Regions from separate parts of the Paenibacillus sp. J22FR5 genome, predicted to be linked through region 2. Evidence: predicted binding sites of a transcription regulator. Region 2 holds the regulator's gene; the other holds the start of a gene.
The links. The regulator LexA, encoded in region 2, represses DNA repair genes until DNA is damaged. The targets are predictions, from matches to a motif close to CGAACATATGTTCG.
Positions count from the first base shown of each region.

Region 1: addB (helicase-exonuclease AddAB subunit AddB) is a predicted target of LexA. The motif match lies at 3,801-3,814, and genes of this name have one in related genera.

Region 1 covers NZ_JCAUAN010000003.1:103,903-111,924, reverse strand. The annotation lists gene addA (helicase-exonuclease AddAB subunit AddA) at 1-102, opposite strand, end outside; gene addB (helicase-exonuclease AddAB subunit AddB) at 124-3,654, opposite strand; gene AC58P7_RS06745 (class I SAM-dependent rRNA methyltransferase) at 3,895-5,268, opposite strand; gene AC58P7_RS06740 (Na/Pi cotransporter family protein) at 5,398-6,438, shown strand; gene deoC (deoxyribose-phosphate aldolase) at 6,401-7,081, opposite strand; gene mtaB (tRNA (N(6)-L-threonylcarbamoyladenosine(37)-C(2))-methylthiotransferase MtaB) at 7,216-8,022, opposite strand, start outside.
Region 2 covers NZ_JCAUAN010000002.1:413,886-421,907, reverse strand. The annotation lists gene metH (methionine synthase) at 1-3,242, opposite strand, end outside; gene AC58P7_RS05215 (1,2-dihydroxy-3-keto-5-methylthiopentene dioxygenase) at 3,458-3,997, shown strand; gene AC58P7_RS05210 (HAD family hydrolase) at 4,069-4,860, opposite strand; gene AC58P7_RS05205 (DUF896 domain-containing protein) at 4,900-5,085, opposite strand; gene AC58P7_RS05200 (LysM peptidoglycan-binding domain-containing protein) at 5,229-5,630, opposite strand; gene lexA (transcriptional repressor LexA) at 5,776-6,393, shown strand; gene AC58P7_RS05190 (aminopeptidase) at 6,462-7,700, opposite strand; gene glnA (type I glutamate--ammonia ligase) at 7,792-8,022, opposite strand, start outside.

The sequences.
Region 1 (8,022 bases), on a different contig from region 2:
AGCAGCGGCAACCAACATGTTTTGTCCCTTGAGGGTAATGGCATCCCATTGATCATCCGTCCACGTACTACCGATGGGTTTAGGTTCTTGCTGTTGTGTCACCTTGTACGCTCCTCTCTACCTTCACGGTTGGCTTACTTGTTCCGCCAGCTCCGTCCATACCTGATCCTTCGCACGCGGCCGAAATACTTGAATTTCATTCCCTTCGAATAAGGGATCTATTTGACAAATCGCCGTATAGGAACAATGTTGACAGGCTGTTTTCTTCCCTAAGCGATAGGGCGCAATATCGACATGTCCGTCCGTGATATTCGTACCAATTTGTTTAACTTGTTTACGCACATAGGTACGAAGCGTATCCCACTGTTCGTCAGTCGCAACGGAAGAGGTGGAGTAGAAACTTCCATCTTTCTTCAAGGCTACTGGAATCAGCTGTGAATGCCCAGAACTATGGATAAGTTCATCATCCATCAATCCCGCTACTTCAGCATCTGCTGTAATCAAGCCCTTCATTTTGAACCGTTTACGCAGTTCTTTCTCGACAGAATCAGGATCAAGTGCATTTTTTTGCTGAAGCATCGGGTTATGCACGTGGAAATAAAGCACGCCAGCCGGCTTCGCTTCAACACCAAGCCACGTCTCGGCATGTGTAAGAATAACGTCAAGATACGTAAGCATCTGTAAGGATAGACCGTAGTACACCTCTGAAAGCTGCAAGGCCGTTTGACTGGATTTATAGTCAATCACACGTAAAAGAACGCCTTGCTCACCATCAGCTCGATCAACACGGTCGATCCGGCCGATAATCTCCATCGTACAACCGTTTTCCAATTCAAACGTCAGCGATGGCAAATCCTTGCCTGGTCCGAAATCAATTTCCAGCCCAAGAGGTTGAAATTGACCATGCTTGGCATGTTCGCCGAGTATGACAGCCGCCCTGCCAACCACTTGCTTTAGTTTCCGAGTTATATACGCATAGCGACTTGAACTTAACAAAATCTCACCTTGGAGTCTTGGTGCAAGCTCGTCTACGACTAGCGCAGTTCTCTCCATGCACTGCTCTGCGGAAAGTGATCCCCAATCGAGTTGATCCTGCTGCAGCTTCTGAACGAATTGATTCAGCGCAGCGTGGAACAATTGACCGATATCCGGCGCATCCAAGCGATAGACACGGCGCTCCTGTAGGCGTAAGCCATGAGAGACGAAGTGCGAGAAAGGACATGCGACGTACTTTTCCATCCGTGATACACTAGCACGTAAATGCTGGCCGTACAACATCTTGCTCGTCTTGGAAGAGAGTCCCTTTTCTTTGTTCGTGTATTGCAACGCCTGTACCACGGATTGCAATTTCATTTGCCAATCCGGTTGATCGGTATACCAATTGTAAGCATCCCACCAAAGTTCTGACATGCGTCCACCCAGCATCCAGTGTTTCATGCGGACAGCTAAATAGGAGATCGCCTGTGTCGGATGTGATAGATAGGCAACCTGCTCATCTTCGGACGATTCTGCCGATGGCTCTGCAAGTAGGAGCGGCTCATCCGTCCCAGGGACAAGATGACGCATCTGCTTGATTAACTCCGAGGGTAACAACGACTTCCCTTCTTCATCCGCTAACGGGTAACTCATCCAGAGCCGCTTGCCCGGCACGGTCAGTGAGGTGTAGACGATAAATTGCTCGTCTAGCAGCTTCCGGCGGCTCCCGTCAGCCATTGGCAACCCAGAGTCCATAAGTACACTTCGTTCCGCCTCTGTAAGTACCCCTTTTTCAGCCATCTGTGCAGGAATAACCCCATCGTTCACACCTAAAATATAAGCATAACGAATACCACTTGAACGAGTTCGATCCATACTTCCGATCAGTAATTGATCCATCGAAGGCGGAACTAGCCCTAGCTTCATGCTTTCCATGCCTGTTTCAATAAGTCCGTTAAAAAGCTCCAAGGACAGTTCATCTTCACCCATGGTTTCAACCAATTGATCTAGCATATCCATGACACTGTTCCACATTTGGCCATGTTCGCGGGCTTTTTCTGGCTTTCCATCTAATGTGGCTTGCTGCGTCCATGCTTCAAGCTTTTCTGGTGCCTGAACCGTAACCAATAAATCGTAAACGGCTTCAACCTGCTCTTTGACATTACGAGCTCGTCCAAGTCGATTAAATAGGGCAAGCAATGGACCCACAACCCATGATTTACTCGTATTTAAAGCTTGGAGTTCAGCAGTTTGTTCATTAACCTGATCTTCCGCTTGTTCTAAATTAGCGCGAAATTTAAATGTCCAAGGTTTACCATCTGTCCATCTATAACCTTGAATTCCGAAGGCGAGCACATAATTTTCTAATTTATCCAGCTCTGTCCGTGCAGATGCCGCCCCCGAAGGTAATAGTAAATCGGTCTTAATGCATCGAAATACCGCATCATAATGCCAATTGTGTTGGACGACCTCAAGCGCGGACCGAATGAATTCCACAAGTGGATGGTGGAGCACCGATCTCTTCTGATCAAAAAAGTGAGGGATCTCAAAATCGGTAAGCACCGTGTTCAACAAGTCTTGATAGCCTTCCATATTTCTCACCATGATCGCCATCTCGCGCCACCTGACACCATGCTCACGAACGAGCTGCAGCATGTCACGCACTGCGCCTTCAACCTCCGCACGGCGATGCACAGCTTCACGAATTACAAGCTGGTCGGCTATCTTCTCTCCTGGAGAAGCCTTATATTTAGACGCTCCACCACCGATTCGACGATCAAAATTCTGCTCCAAATAGGCAAGTGCAGGACTATCTTCATATCGCGGCGAACGGTCTGGTGCAAGTTGAAGAACTTCAGCAGCACCTAATCCAAGCTGCCATATCATCTCTTGCAAGCGAACCATCGTCGTTGCTGTTGGATGAAATAAATCCAATTCGTCTGGCTTATCTCCTGCTTGCAGCTCTCGATCTAGACATAAGGTAATGGTCACTTGCTTACAAGCCGCAAATAAAGCGCCAAGAGCTTTGAATTCTTGCGGAGTGAAGCCATGAAACCCATCAATCCACACTGAGGCTGATCGTAAATAAGCCGAGTTAGGCACTTGCTCAGCAAGCAGTGTCAAATAATCCTCGCCATCCAAATACTGTTTCGCTAGCACTGCCTCAAACTGCCGATACACCAGTTGAATATCATGCATTTTATCACGAAGCAAACCGTACTCTCCTAGGGTAGTTACTCGTTTGCTCTCATGTGTTTCAAGTTGTTCCGCTGACACACAATAGCGTTTCATTTCCGTAAAAAGCTGATTTAATCGATCAACGAAGCCCATTTGTTCTGCGGAATGACCGAAGAGACGAAGCTCGTCTTTGTATTTATGTAAAATGCTCGTTAAAAGCAATTTTTTTCCTGTATCATCAATGGGCAGTCTTGCTGTGCCGCCTTCTTCCTGCATCACACGCCAAGCTAAACGATGAAAACTAAGCACTTGCGCGCGGATCATACCGCGAATTTTCGGGTCTGAAACAAGCGCATGTTCAGCTTGAAAGGTGGCTTGCTCTGGGACTAGTAAGATGAGAGGATCACCTTCAGGCGCTGTCGCTAACTGCTGTTTGATCTCTGTCAGACAGCGTTCACTTTTTCCGCTTCCGGCTCTACCAATCACGAATCGAATGGACATTCAGGGCCTCCTTACACTTTCCATTAGGAAAGCTTGCTTCGTAAGCATTTCTAGTTTTGTATCTTTCTATTCTATCATATTTCTAGTAGAGAGTCGGCGTGGTAGATGATGGAGGAGTTGCGTAAAGAGCCACATTGAGTTAAATGCGAACGTATATTCTATTATAACATGGAAAACAAAAAAGCAAAGCTAGAAATACCAGCTTTGCCCACTTATGAGATTATTCGTAAGAATCTAGTCTTACTTACTGCGCACTTCAAATATCGCAAATTTCAAATAATGCCCCTCATCTACACCGAGAATACGTGGATGATCCATCCCCGCTCCACGGAATTCGATCAATCGCAAGAGCTTACCTGCATCCGTCGCTGCCGCATGGATGGTCTCTAGGAAAAGTTCAGGATGCATGTGATAGGAACAGCTTGCCGTCACGAGATAGCCACCTTCATTCACAAGCTTCATGCCGTGCAGATTGATATCTTTATAACCGCGGCAAGCTCCTTCTACCGCACTTTTCGTCTTGGCAAAGGCTGGCGGGTCCAGAATAACGACATCCCATGTCCGCCCTCCTGAGCTAACAGGCTTCGAGGTGTCCACTTTAGCTTGTCCTGCAGCGCCTGCTGACGCACGAAGCTTACGTTCATCTAAGCCTTTAACTTGCGTACGTAAATACTCAAAAGCATCTGCAACTACAAATTCAACGCGATCTTCGAATCCATTAAGCGCGACGTTCGTACGTGCACTCTCAATCGCATGTTCGGAAATATCGAGACAAGTTACTTTTTTGGCACCAAATTGGCAAGCATTGAGTGTGAAGCTACCGGTATGCGAGAAGCACTCCAGCACGGAGGCGCCGTCCCAAAGTGGGAACGTAACGACTTTGCCATTTGCATTTACAGGCAACATTTGAGTTACGCCATTCTCTTCTACTTCCGTCAAATTGATGCCGCTGCGGTGACCCCAACCCGTCATTAATGGCGCGATCGCTGCGCGATTCTCACGTTGGTCGAAGAAGTAACCCGTCTTCTGACCTTCCTCAATATCAACTCGGATACGCAGTCCATTTTCTAAAATATCAACATGTTTGGCACAATCACCGTATAGTAACCCCTTAGTCTGCTTTAAACCCTCCAACTCACGAACGGAAACGTCACTTCGCTCATAAATCCCAGCAGGCTTCATGACTTGAACAAGTGCTTCCACGATATTATCTCTACAAAGGTCCATCCCTAATGTCAAAAGTTGAACAACCAAGGTGTTCTCGAATTTATCAACAATTAATCCAGGCAAGAAATCAGCTTCCCCATAGACCAAACGATAGGACAGCGCTCCCTTCACGAAGCGCTGACGATGTTGGAAGCAACGCGTGAATCTTTCTACAAAAAAGTCAGTCGACATCGCTTCAAGCGGGCTGTACGATACAATACGTACCGTTAGCTGAGAAGCTTCGTTATAATAGCCTGTTGCTAGATACTTGCCTAGATGGTTTTGCACAGAGACAAGCTGTCCAGGCACAATGCTCCCATCTGTACGCTCAATTTCACTTTTGTACACCCATGGATGTCCTTGCTCCAAACGTGGTTTGCGTTTCTTATGTAAAAATACTGCTGCCATATCGGTTTAGCCGTCCTTTGCGTGAAACCGTTCACCTACATCATCAGGCTTGTCATGCTTGTCTGTACGGTCACATATATTGGTTGAATAAAGTTAAAGTCGTACACTTGCGAAAAGGAGATCCTTCCCATGATTCATGCTATTATTGTGCCTGTTGTCGCAGGCTTAGCCTTATTTCTGCTTGGAATGAAGCTGATGGAAACCTCGCTTCAAACCTGGGCAGGCCCCCGCCTCCAGCTGTGGCTGGAGCGGTTTACCCGCACACCGGTGCGAGGCCTCGTCACCGGCACTGTGCTCACAGCGGCGCTTCAGAGCAGCACCGCCATCACAGTCATCGCCATCAGCCTCGTCGGCGCCGGCATCCTGTCCTTCCCGAGAACACTAGGCGTGATTCTCGGAACGAACATCGGCACGTGCCTCACCACTGAGCTGATCGGGCTCAGCTTGGGTGGCATCGGCGTGCCGATCCTGCTTGCGAGCGCCAGCGTCTGGCTGGCGAGCTGGCTGGCCGGGCCGCTGCCTCAGGCAAGCAGCCCACGCTACACAGCCGCGCTGCCTTCCGCAGCGGCGGCACCAACGAAGACCGCCGCCATGAACGTCGGCGGTCGCCAGTGGCTGTGCAGCGTCCGCTACGGATCGCTCGCGGTGGCTGGCTTCTCTCTCGTGCTGCTCGGCATCGAGATCATGCAAACCATCGGGCCTGCGCTGCAGTCCCGCGGCCTCTTCGCCTGGTTCGTTCACCAGGCACAAACGAGCCTGCTTTGGGGCATCCTCGCAGGCGCTATCGTCACAGCGCTCGTGCATAGCAGCGCTGCCGTCATCGCGATGGCGATGGGCCTCGCCGCCGGGGGAGGCATTCCCGTCGAGCTCGGGGTCGCAATTACAATCGGTGCCAATGTCGGCACCTGTGTTACCGCCTTGATCGCCGGTATGAGCAGCTCCCGCGCCGGGCGATACGTCGCTTGGTCACATGTGCTGCTCAATGTCGGGGGCGCGATCCTCTTTTTCCCTTTTATTCATGGGCTTGTTAGTCTCTCTGCGCTGCTTGCTGACGACGCCTCTTCACAGATCGCCCGCTCTCAAACCATATTTAATATCGTAGGGTCCTTAGTTGCATTGCCCCTCTGTTATCTTAATATGTGGAAGCGCCTTGAGTTCCGTTCACAATAGCTACGCCTGAGCTCGTACCCAATCTCGTCGCGCCCGCTTCAATCATCGCAATCGCCGTCTCTACATCACGTACGCCGCCTGATGCTTTCACGCCGATCGTACTTGATACATTTTGGCGCATCAAGCGAACGTCTTCTACTGTTGCTCCACCAGGGCCAAAGCCTGTCGAGGTTTTCACGAAATGAGCGCCCGCTTCTTCTGACAGACGGCAAGCTGCAGATTTCTGCTCATCGTTGAGGAAGCCCGTTTCCATGATCACTTTTACAATCGCTTTCCCTTGAACAGCATCTACAACTTGCTTAATATCTGAACGAACAGCATCCAATTGTCCTTCCAAAAGCAAACCAATTGGCAATACCGTATCAATTTCAGCTGCACCGTTTTCAACAGCTTTAGCTGCTTCGAAGGCTTTCACTTCACTCAAGCTCGCGCCAAGTGGAAACCCAACCACAGCAGCAACCTTAACACCAGTTCCTTCAAGCGCTTTAGCAGCGGTTGCAACAAACTGCGAATTCACACACACACTGAAAAATTGATGCTGAGCAGCTTCCTCACACAATTTGTGAATCGCAGCTGTGCTCGCATCTGCTTTTAATAACGTATGGTCAATATAGCTTGCAATTTCTTTGGCATTTAGTGTCATTTTTGAAGCACCTCATCTGATATAGTAGTTACATTCATTCCTTACAAACTCCCGTCTAATGGAGAAAACCTCTAACGCAGTCATTCAAAAAGGAACGACCACGAGTAGAGGTAGGTTATTGCCTTAATCATTTCTTACAAATTCACTACGCCTTCAAGAACGCGCACGAGTTGTCCCTTGCTTTCATTCACACCAGCCTCAGTAACCTTCACACGGCATACTTGGCCAATCATATCTTCCGAACCTTCAAAAACTAGCTGCACATAGTTATCGGAATAACCACTGTACAATCCGCTATCAGGAGCACCTTTGTACGTACGCTCTGGAATGACTTCCAGAACTTGCCCAACAAACTTTTGAGCATACGCTAGCTGCATTTTCTCGGATAGATCAATTAGTTCATGAACACGTGCATTTTTGATTTCCTCGTCCACTTGATCCTCCATCCGCGCAGCAGGTGTACCTGTCCGTTTGGAATAAGGGAAAACGTGCATTTCGGAGAACTTCATTTGCTCCATGAACTTGTAACCATCGCGGAACATCTCTTCCGTCTCTCCAGGGAAACCAACGATGACGTCTGTCGTAATCGCTACATCAGGCATAATTTCGTGCAGACGTTCAATCTTACGAGCAAACTCTGCAGTCGTATATTTGCGACGCATCCGCGCCAGCACTTGATCATCGCCAGCTTGCAGCGGGATGTGCAGATGACGGCACATTTTGTCCGAGGATTTCAGAACTTCAATCACTTCATCTGTAATTTGACTAGCTTCGATCGAGGAAATCCGAATACGTTTCAGTCCTTCAACTTTATCCAGATCCTTCAGCAGCTTCGCCAAACTGTAGTCTTCAATATCTTCGCCATAGCCCCCAGTATGAATACCTGTAAGGACGATTTCTTGATAACCAGCAGCTACTAGCTGCTCCGCTTGTGCAATAAC
Region 2 (8,022 bases):
GCTCCAAATCTTTCCTGCATCGTCATATCAACACGATCCGCAATGCCAATGACATCGCGCATAATGTGATGAACACGCTCAGCGAAACCTTCCGCAACTTCCAGGGCTGTCGCTTGCAACGCATGGGATTTCAAATAATCCCCTTTGTCGCGCCATTCCTTCGCCAATTCATTAATATCATGACCTGCTGTCACGAGCAGGAAACCTACATAATCCATTTCGCCACTCTCGACGGATTTCAGGTAATCGGCCAAACAAAGGTACGGCTCCTTATCTTGACGTGGGAACGTAAACGTTTCGAGCACTTTGCTCGTTTCCTGCGGATCGTAAACAATTACATCATTCCCGTTCGATTGCGCTGGGAAGAAACGATACATCCCGTGAGCTTTAATGATACCGTTATGCTGCGCGGCATGGAGAATCGAGTCGACTGTGTCCTTCAACTGAAGTGCCTTAGTATCCTTATCGCTCAGCAGCTGCTCAACTTTGCCCTTTAAGCCAAGGTGATGCCCTAGTAACATTTGCATGTTCACATACGGCATTAAATGACTAATCGGGTAATCCCGTAAGATATGACGATCGGTATCCTGTGGTACCTGAACAGGCAAATCCTTGGATACAGCTGAAGAACTCACACGCGTAAGCTGTGGCAGCTTCTCTTCTTTTCTTCCTGTATCCATCACATCGGATTCCAGGCTTTCTCTCAGCTCTTGAATCAACCGTTTGCGCTGCTCAGGATCGCTCAGTTTGTTTGCAATATCAAGACCATCCATGGCATCCTTCGCATAAAGAACAACGCCCTCATACTCAGGCTGAATCCGCGTTTTGGTGAATTTACGCGTAAGCGCAGCACCACCAACTAGAATCGGTACATCCACGCCTGCTGTGCGTAAATCCTGCGCCGTAATCACCATCTGTTGCGCTGATTTCACGAGTAGGCCTGATAACCCGATAGCATCCGCTTGCTCCCTGCGGTAAGCCTCAATAATTTGCTCCGGTGGTACCTTAATCCCTAGATTGACAATCTTGTATCCATTATTGGAAAGGATGATTTCTACGAGATTTTTACCAATATCGTGAACGTCCCCTTTTACCGTTGCCAAAATAATTTTACCCTTCACGGCTGTTTCGGATTTCTCCATGAACGGCTCTAGGAAATTAACGGAAGCCTTCATCACCTCAGCGCTTTGAAGCACCTCAGCAACGATTAATTCGTTGTTATTGAATAAACGGCCTACTGTCTCCATCCCCTTCATGAGCGGCCCATTGATGACCTCTAACGGGGAATAAGTTTGAAGAGCAGTCTCCAAGTCCGGAATTAACCCTTCCTTCGTGCCTTCAACAACATAAGAGCCCAGTCTCTCTTCCAGAGAAAGATTTGAAATCTTCTCCTTCTTTTCGACCTTTTTCTCACGGAAATGAGCAACGAACTTAGCCAAGGTCTCATCATTTGTATTATAAATGAGTTCCTCTGCCAGCTGACGCTCTGTATCGGGAATCGATGCATACCGTTCTAGTTTCTCCGTATTTACAATCGCGTAATCAAGCCCAGCCTTCGTACAGTGGTACAAGTAGACAGAGTTCAGAACTTCGCGTCCAGCATCAGGTAGTCCAAAGGAGATATTACTTAATCCGAGAATCGTTTTGGCTAGAGGATACTTTTCTTTGATCAGCTTAATCCCTTCGATCGTTTCGACAGCAGAACCGATATACTGAGGATCTCCTGAACCAACAGGGAACATGTTCGGATCAAAAATGATATCTTCTGGATTCATGCCATACTTCCCAGTCAGAAGTTCATACGAACGTGTTGCCACTTCGATTTTCGCTTGACGCGATACCGCTTGGCCCCGTTCATCAATCAGAATACAGACAACCGATGCCCCATAGCGATGGATCAAAGGTAAAATCCCTTCGAATTTCGTCTCTCCATCCTCTAAGTTAATCGAGTTAATAATCGCTTTACCTTGTGAATATTTGAGTCCAAGCTCGATAATGTGATCGTAGGTCGAGTCAATCATCAACGGAACCTTAACCTTTTTCACAACCTCTTGCATGAATTCCTCTACCGCATAGGCTTCATCAATATCCGTATCCTGTAGATTAATATCGATAACATGAGCGCCGTTTTTCACCTGATTACGCGCAATTTCAGAGCCCTCTTCAAATTTACCCTCTTTGATCAAACGCTTAAACTTTCTGGATCCGGAAATATTCGTCCGCTCACCAACCATGATTGGACGGTTTTCAGGCTCGATATAAACGGTCTCAATACCTGAAATCGCAGGTGGATGGGAGCCGTATTCCGTTCTTGGCTTATAATTCGCAAGCGTTTCTGCCATTGCCCGAATGTGATCAGGTGTCGTTCCGCAGCAGCCACCGGCAATATTTAACCAGCCTTGCTCAGCAAATCCAGCCATTTTTTTGGCCAAAGACTCCGGCGATTCATGGTAATGACCGTTCTCATCCGGTAAGCCTGCATTGGGATAGCAGCTGATCGCTGTTTCCGCAATACCAGACAGCGTACGAATGTGATCCCTCATAAATTCCGGGCCCGTCGCACAGTTCAAACCCATCGAGATCGGCTTCAAATGCTCAAGAGAAATATAAAAAGATTCAATATTTTGTCCGGCAAGCGTTGTTCCCATCGGTTCGATGGTACCAGAAATCATAATAGGAAGCTCAACGCCTAAAGTTTCAAAAGCACGGCGAATACCGATTGAACCCGCTTTTACATTCAGCGTATCTTGGGAAGTCTCCAGCAGCATCGCGTCTACGCCCGCTTCAATAAGAGCCAAAGCCTGTTCGTAGTAGCTTTCTTCCAGTTGCTCAAACGTCACGCCACCTGTCACGGACAAGGTTTTGGTCGTCGGCCCCATAGCGCCCACAACATAGCGAGGCCATTCTGGTGTCGAAAATTTATTCGCTGCATCAATCGCCAGTTTAGCCGCAGCTAAATTTAGCTCCCGATGACGGTCTTGTAAGTCATACTCCGCCAAAACGACACTCGTCGTTCCGAACGTATTCGTTTCTATCATATCAGCGCCAGCGGCGAAATAAGCTTCATGAATTTTTTGAATAACATCTGGGCGGGTAACACAGAGAATTTCATTACATCCGTCCAGGTCATCACTTCCGAAATCCTCAGCCGTCAAGTTCTCTTGCTGAATCATCGTTCCCATGGCACCATCTAGGATCATAATTTTCTTCTTAAGCTGTTCTTGAATCGGTGGTTTCTTCATGGCTAGACTCCCTTTCAACTTTTCCTAAGCGAAATAGAAAAAAAACGACAAATTATGTTAAGATTTAGTGTAACAGAATACGGCTTCTATGAAAAGATTTTGAATTATCATTAATTCCTATGGGTTTTATCGGAAAAACTTATTTCCTTCCATCGACAGTGAGCTTGATATCCTCTATAATATGTATATATTTATTTATGAAAGAGGGATGTTACGTGGCACAAATAAGAATTCGCAATACCAATGAACGTATCGAAGGTGAAGCGGAAGTTAAAGCCTTCTTGGATAGTCAACAAGTTGTTTACGAGCACTGGGATGCCAACAAGCTTCCTGAGGCGCTTCGCGAGAAATTTATTCTTAGTGATGATGAGAAAGCAGAAATCATTTCTACTTATGAAGCTGAAATTAAAGATCTTGCTGCAAGACGCGGTTATGAAATTTGGGACGTTATCTCACTTTCAGATGTAACTCCAAATATCGAAGAACTTCTGAAAAAGTTCGAACAAGTGCACACGCACACGGAAGATGAAATCCGCGCTATCGTTTCTGGTAAAGGGATTTTCATTATCAAATCCGAAGAACTTGGTTATTTCGATGTTGAACTTGAGCCAGGTGATGTGATCTCCGTTCCTGAGAACACGAATCACTTCTTCACTTTGATGGATAACCGTGAAATCGTTGCTGTCCGTCTTTTTATCGAAAAAGATGGCTGGGTTGCCTACAACATTGATGATCCTGACTTTATCAAAGCTTAATCCTATAAACAAGCAAAGCCCAACAGCGCAAGACGTCATGTCTTGAATCGCTGCTGGGCTTTCTTCATGCGTTATCCGTTGTTAATAATCGTTAGAATGTCTTGTAGTCGTGTGACTTCATAAGCAGGAACAATCTCATCGCCGCTTTGAAGCCCATGATGATTAATCCAAATGTTACGCATACCAATGCTTCCCGATCCCAAAATATCCGTCGTTAGCTTGTCTCCAATCATGATGCCTTCCGATGCTTCAATATCAAGTAGTCCCAACGCATAGTTGAAAATAGCCTTAGCCGGCTTCCCTTGTCCAAATTCGCCCGAAATAACAATATGATCAAAGTATGGAGCAATAGCAGGCACGCCTGCTATTTTCTCTTTTTGCAAATCCGGCGAACCGTTTGTTAATAGAAGAAGTTTGTAGTTGCCTTTCAAAGCATCCAACACACGGAAGGTTTCTTCATACAAATAAGGACGACTGCGGCGTTCAGATGCAAACAATTCACCAAGCTTGTACCCAAGTTCACGATCTTCAATTCCTAGTGCAGCAAGCCCTCTAGTCCATGACTCCGTGCGATAGCCAGGTGCTAGCTTTTCTAATTTGCGGAAATTTTCGTCCTCGCCTTGTGTGAAATTTGCCCAAAGCCCCTCAAATGGGTTGATCCCAATCATTTTGGTAAATGGGAACGTCTCAAAGGATTCATATAAGCTTCTCGCTTCTTTACGAACGGATGCTTCCAATTCCTCCGGGTTCACATTAACATGCTTAGCCGCTTCAGCACAGGTTGCAGCAAAGGCTTCCTCCACGCTACGATCATCCCATAACAGTGTATCATCCAAATCAAAAAGCACAGCTTTCAACGTCATCATTCATTTCCCCTTTGAATGTAGTATCTATGTGTAAGCTTAATTCTCTTCGTCAGTGAACTTAATGGAATCAAGTTGGACTTTCAGGTTACCCCTGAATGCATTTATATAGATCTTTCTTAGCTCATTGCGCTCATCGATCTCAGCATCGGTTAAGCCAACCGTCTTCGCCTTTCGAGCTAATTCATTGATACGTTCAATCGTCTTATCCATGCTGTCACTCATTGTAATCCTCCCAGTCAAAATTTCAATATGAGTACTACTTTGCCATCCCCGATTAGGAATGTCAAGGATATAACGCAAAGAGACATAGGAACAGTACCTATGTCTCAACCATTCATCTATGTAGTTAACTTAAAATTTGTTTCTTAAGGAAGTAATATAACCTGGCCCTCTTGCAATGAACTGTCCGATAAATGATTCAGAGTTTTCAATTTCTCGATGTAAGAACGTGTGTTCTCACCCTTCTTTTTGTGAGAGTCTGCGATCTCCCATAGCGTGTCGCCACTTTGGATGACAAGCTTCTCGTGTAGGGTAACTCTCGCAGTTGATTGAACGGAAACGATTGGCGTAGAGGCAGTAACGGACCCATCACCTGCATAGGCTTGTACGATCGCACCAAATGAAAACACTGTTCCAAGAATCGCTGCTATCAGTAAGAAACGAAGTATTACTTTCGCATATCCCCGTTTAATCGTCATCCCTTTGGATGCATGAGCAGTACCTTGAAGTGTTGTTGTTGCGTTCGATTGTGAATAAGCCATATACATAAAATCATCCCCCAAACATTTGTTCTGATATTAGAATAACACGAACACTTGTTTGAGTCAACCATTTGTTCGAACTTATGTTTGTACGAACTCGGGTTCTATGTTATACTTTGGGTAATGATTCCCAGTATTGGAGTGATATCTTATGAGTAAAATTTCGCAGCGTCAACAAGCAATAATGGAATTCATTAAGAACGAAGTGAAAGATAAGGGCTACCCGCCTTCCGTTAGAGAAATCGGCGAAGCAGTTGGACTAGCCTCCAGTTCTACGGTACATGGTCATTTGGAGCGTCTTGAGAAAAAAGGCATGATTCGTCGAGATCCTACCAAGCCACGTGCGATTGAAATCCTTGGGCTTGATGGTGCCGAATCCCAATTCGCAGTCTCCGTTGCACGTGTTCCCCTCGTTGGTAAAGTAACGGCTGGTGTTCCTATTACAGCTACCGAGAATATCGAAGACTATTTCCCTCTTCCATCAAGCATGGTAGGCGACAACAACGTGTTCATGCTCAGCATTATGGGTGACAGTATGATTGAAGCTGGCATTCATAACGGCGACTATGTCATCGTGAAACAGCAGCAAACGGCTAATAACGGCGATATCGTTGTCGCTATGACCGAAGATGATGAAGCTACGGTTAAGCGTTTCTACAAGGAGAAGGATCATATTCGCCTTCAGCCAGAGAACTCCGCTTTGCAGCCGATTCTATTGAAGAATGTGACTATTCTTGGACGCGTCATCGGTTTATTCCGAGATATGTAAGTTTACAGATATGAAAAAAGCAAGACCCTCAAAGTGATGTGATCACTAGAGGGTCTTGCTTTTTTCAATTAAAACGACAATACCCAGTTACCCGCGCGGAAGATTGGTTCGATCGTCCCATCCGCGAGTTCCCCATCAATCTCAAGCTCAGCTGATCCAATCATGAAATCCACGTGAATCAAGGAGCTATTCCCTCCGCGAGCTTTCAATTCTTCATTGGATAGCGTTGTACCATCCTTCAAATTGATTGGATAGCAACTGCCCAATGCCAAGTGGCAGGAGGCATTTTCGTCAATGCCTGTATTGTAGAAAATGCGCTTTAGGTTGGAAATCGGAGAATCAAACGGCACGAGAGCTACCTCACCTAAATAACGCGCCCCTTCATCCATATCCAGTAAACGAGCTAGATGATCATGCCCTACCTCAGCCTGAAAGTCCACAACCTTTCCCGCTTCGAACGTGAAAGAAAATCGATCTACCAACGCCCCATTAATATTCAATGGCATTGTACTCGCCACCGTACCACAAACACCCGTTCGGTTTGGAATGGTAAACACTTCTTCCGTCGGCATATTGGCCACATATCGGATGCCTCGGGCATTCTCATTATCCCCGCCAAGCCAAATGTGGCCTTCGGGTAGCTCAACACGCAGATCCGTACCAGTCGCTCGATAGCGCAGTGCTTTGTAGCTTCTGGCATTAAGTACGCTATGTGTAGCTTTCAGCGTGTCCAAATGGGTCTGCCAAGCCGCAACGGGATCCTCTTCATATACACGGTTAATTTGAAAAACAGCATCCCACATCGTAGGAACACGCTGCTCTTCTGGCAGATCCGCATACACAATAGAAGCCCAAGCTTCCGTAGGCGCTTTAATTAAACACCAGCTAAACTCGCCTGTTCGCACATAGTGCTGATACTTAGCTCTCGCTTTTGAAGCAGCCTTGGAAGATCTAGAAATAAGACTAGCGCCAATCCCATCATATAGATTCGGATTTGGCACCTTGATATTGAGCAAAGCTCCGCCATTTTCAACAAAACGCTCCAACATAGTTGTATACCACTCAGGATAGTAGTCCATTGCCTGATCTAGCGCATAATCAAATTTACTACGAGTAACGACATCATCCTGCCAATGTACATGTACAAAATTCGCACCTGCTTCATAGGCTTTCTGCACGATTAACCTTGTTAATACCAGTGTTTCAATTGGTGCTTCCACCAACAGATCTTGGCCTTTGCTCAAGTTGACCCCGATTCGAATGACTAGCTCTGCATACTTTTCTAAATTACGATTGAAATTGTCCATATCCTAGGTCTCCTTCTTCGCGTGAAAAAGCCCATCAGCTCTCTCTTTCGAGACTGACGGGCTTTTCTTATCTAGTTGTTTAATCAAAAACCTAGTACAAGGACAGATATTGATCTCTTTCCCACTGGTGAACTTGTGTACGATACATATCCCACTCGATTTCTTTCAACTCATAGAAATGAGCAAGGGCATGTTCGCCAAGTGTATCGCAAACAACATCATCGCGAAGCAACTCGTCCAACGCTTGTTTCAAATTCAGTGGCAAGCTAGGAATACCTTCGCTCTCGCGCTCTTCTTCGCTCATCACATAGATGTTGCGATC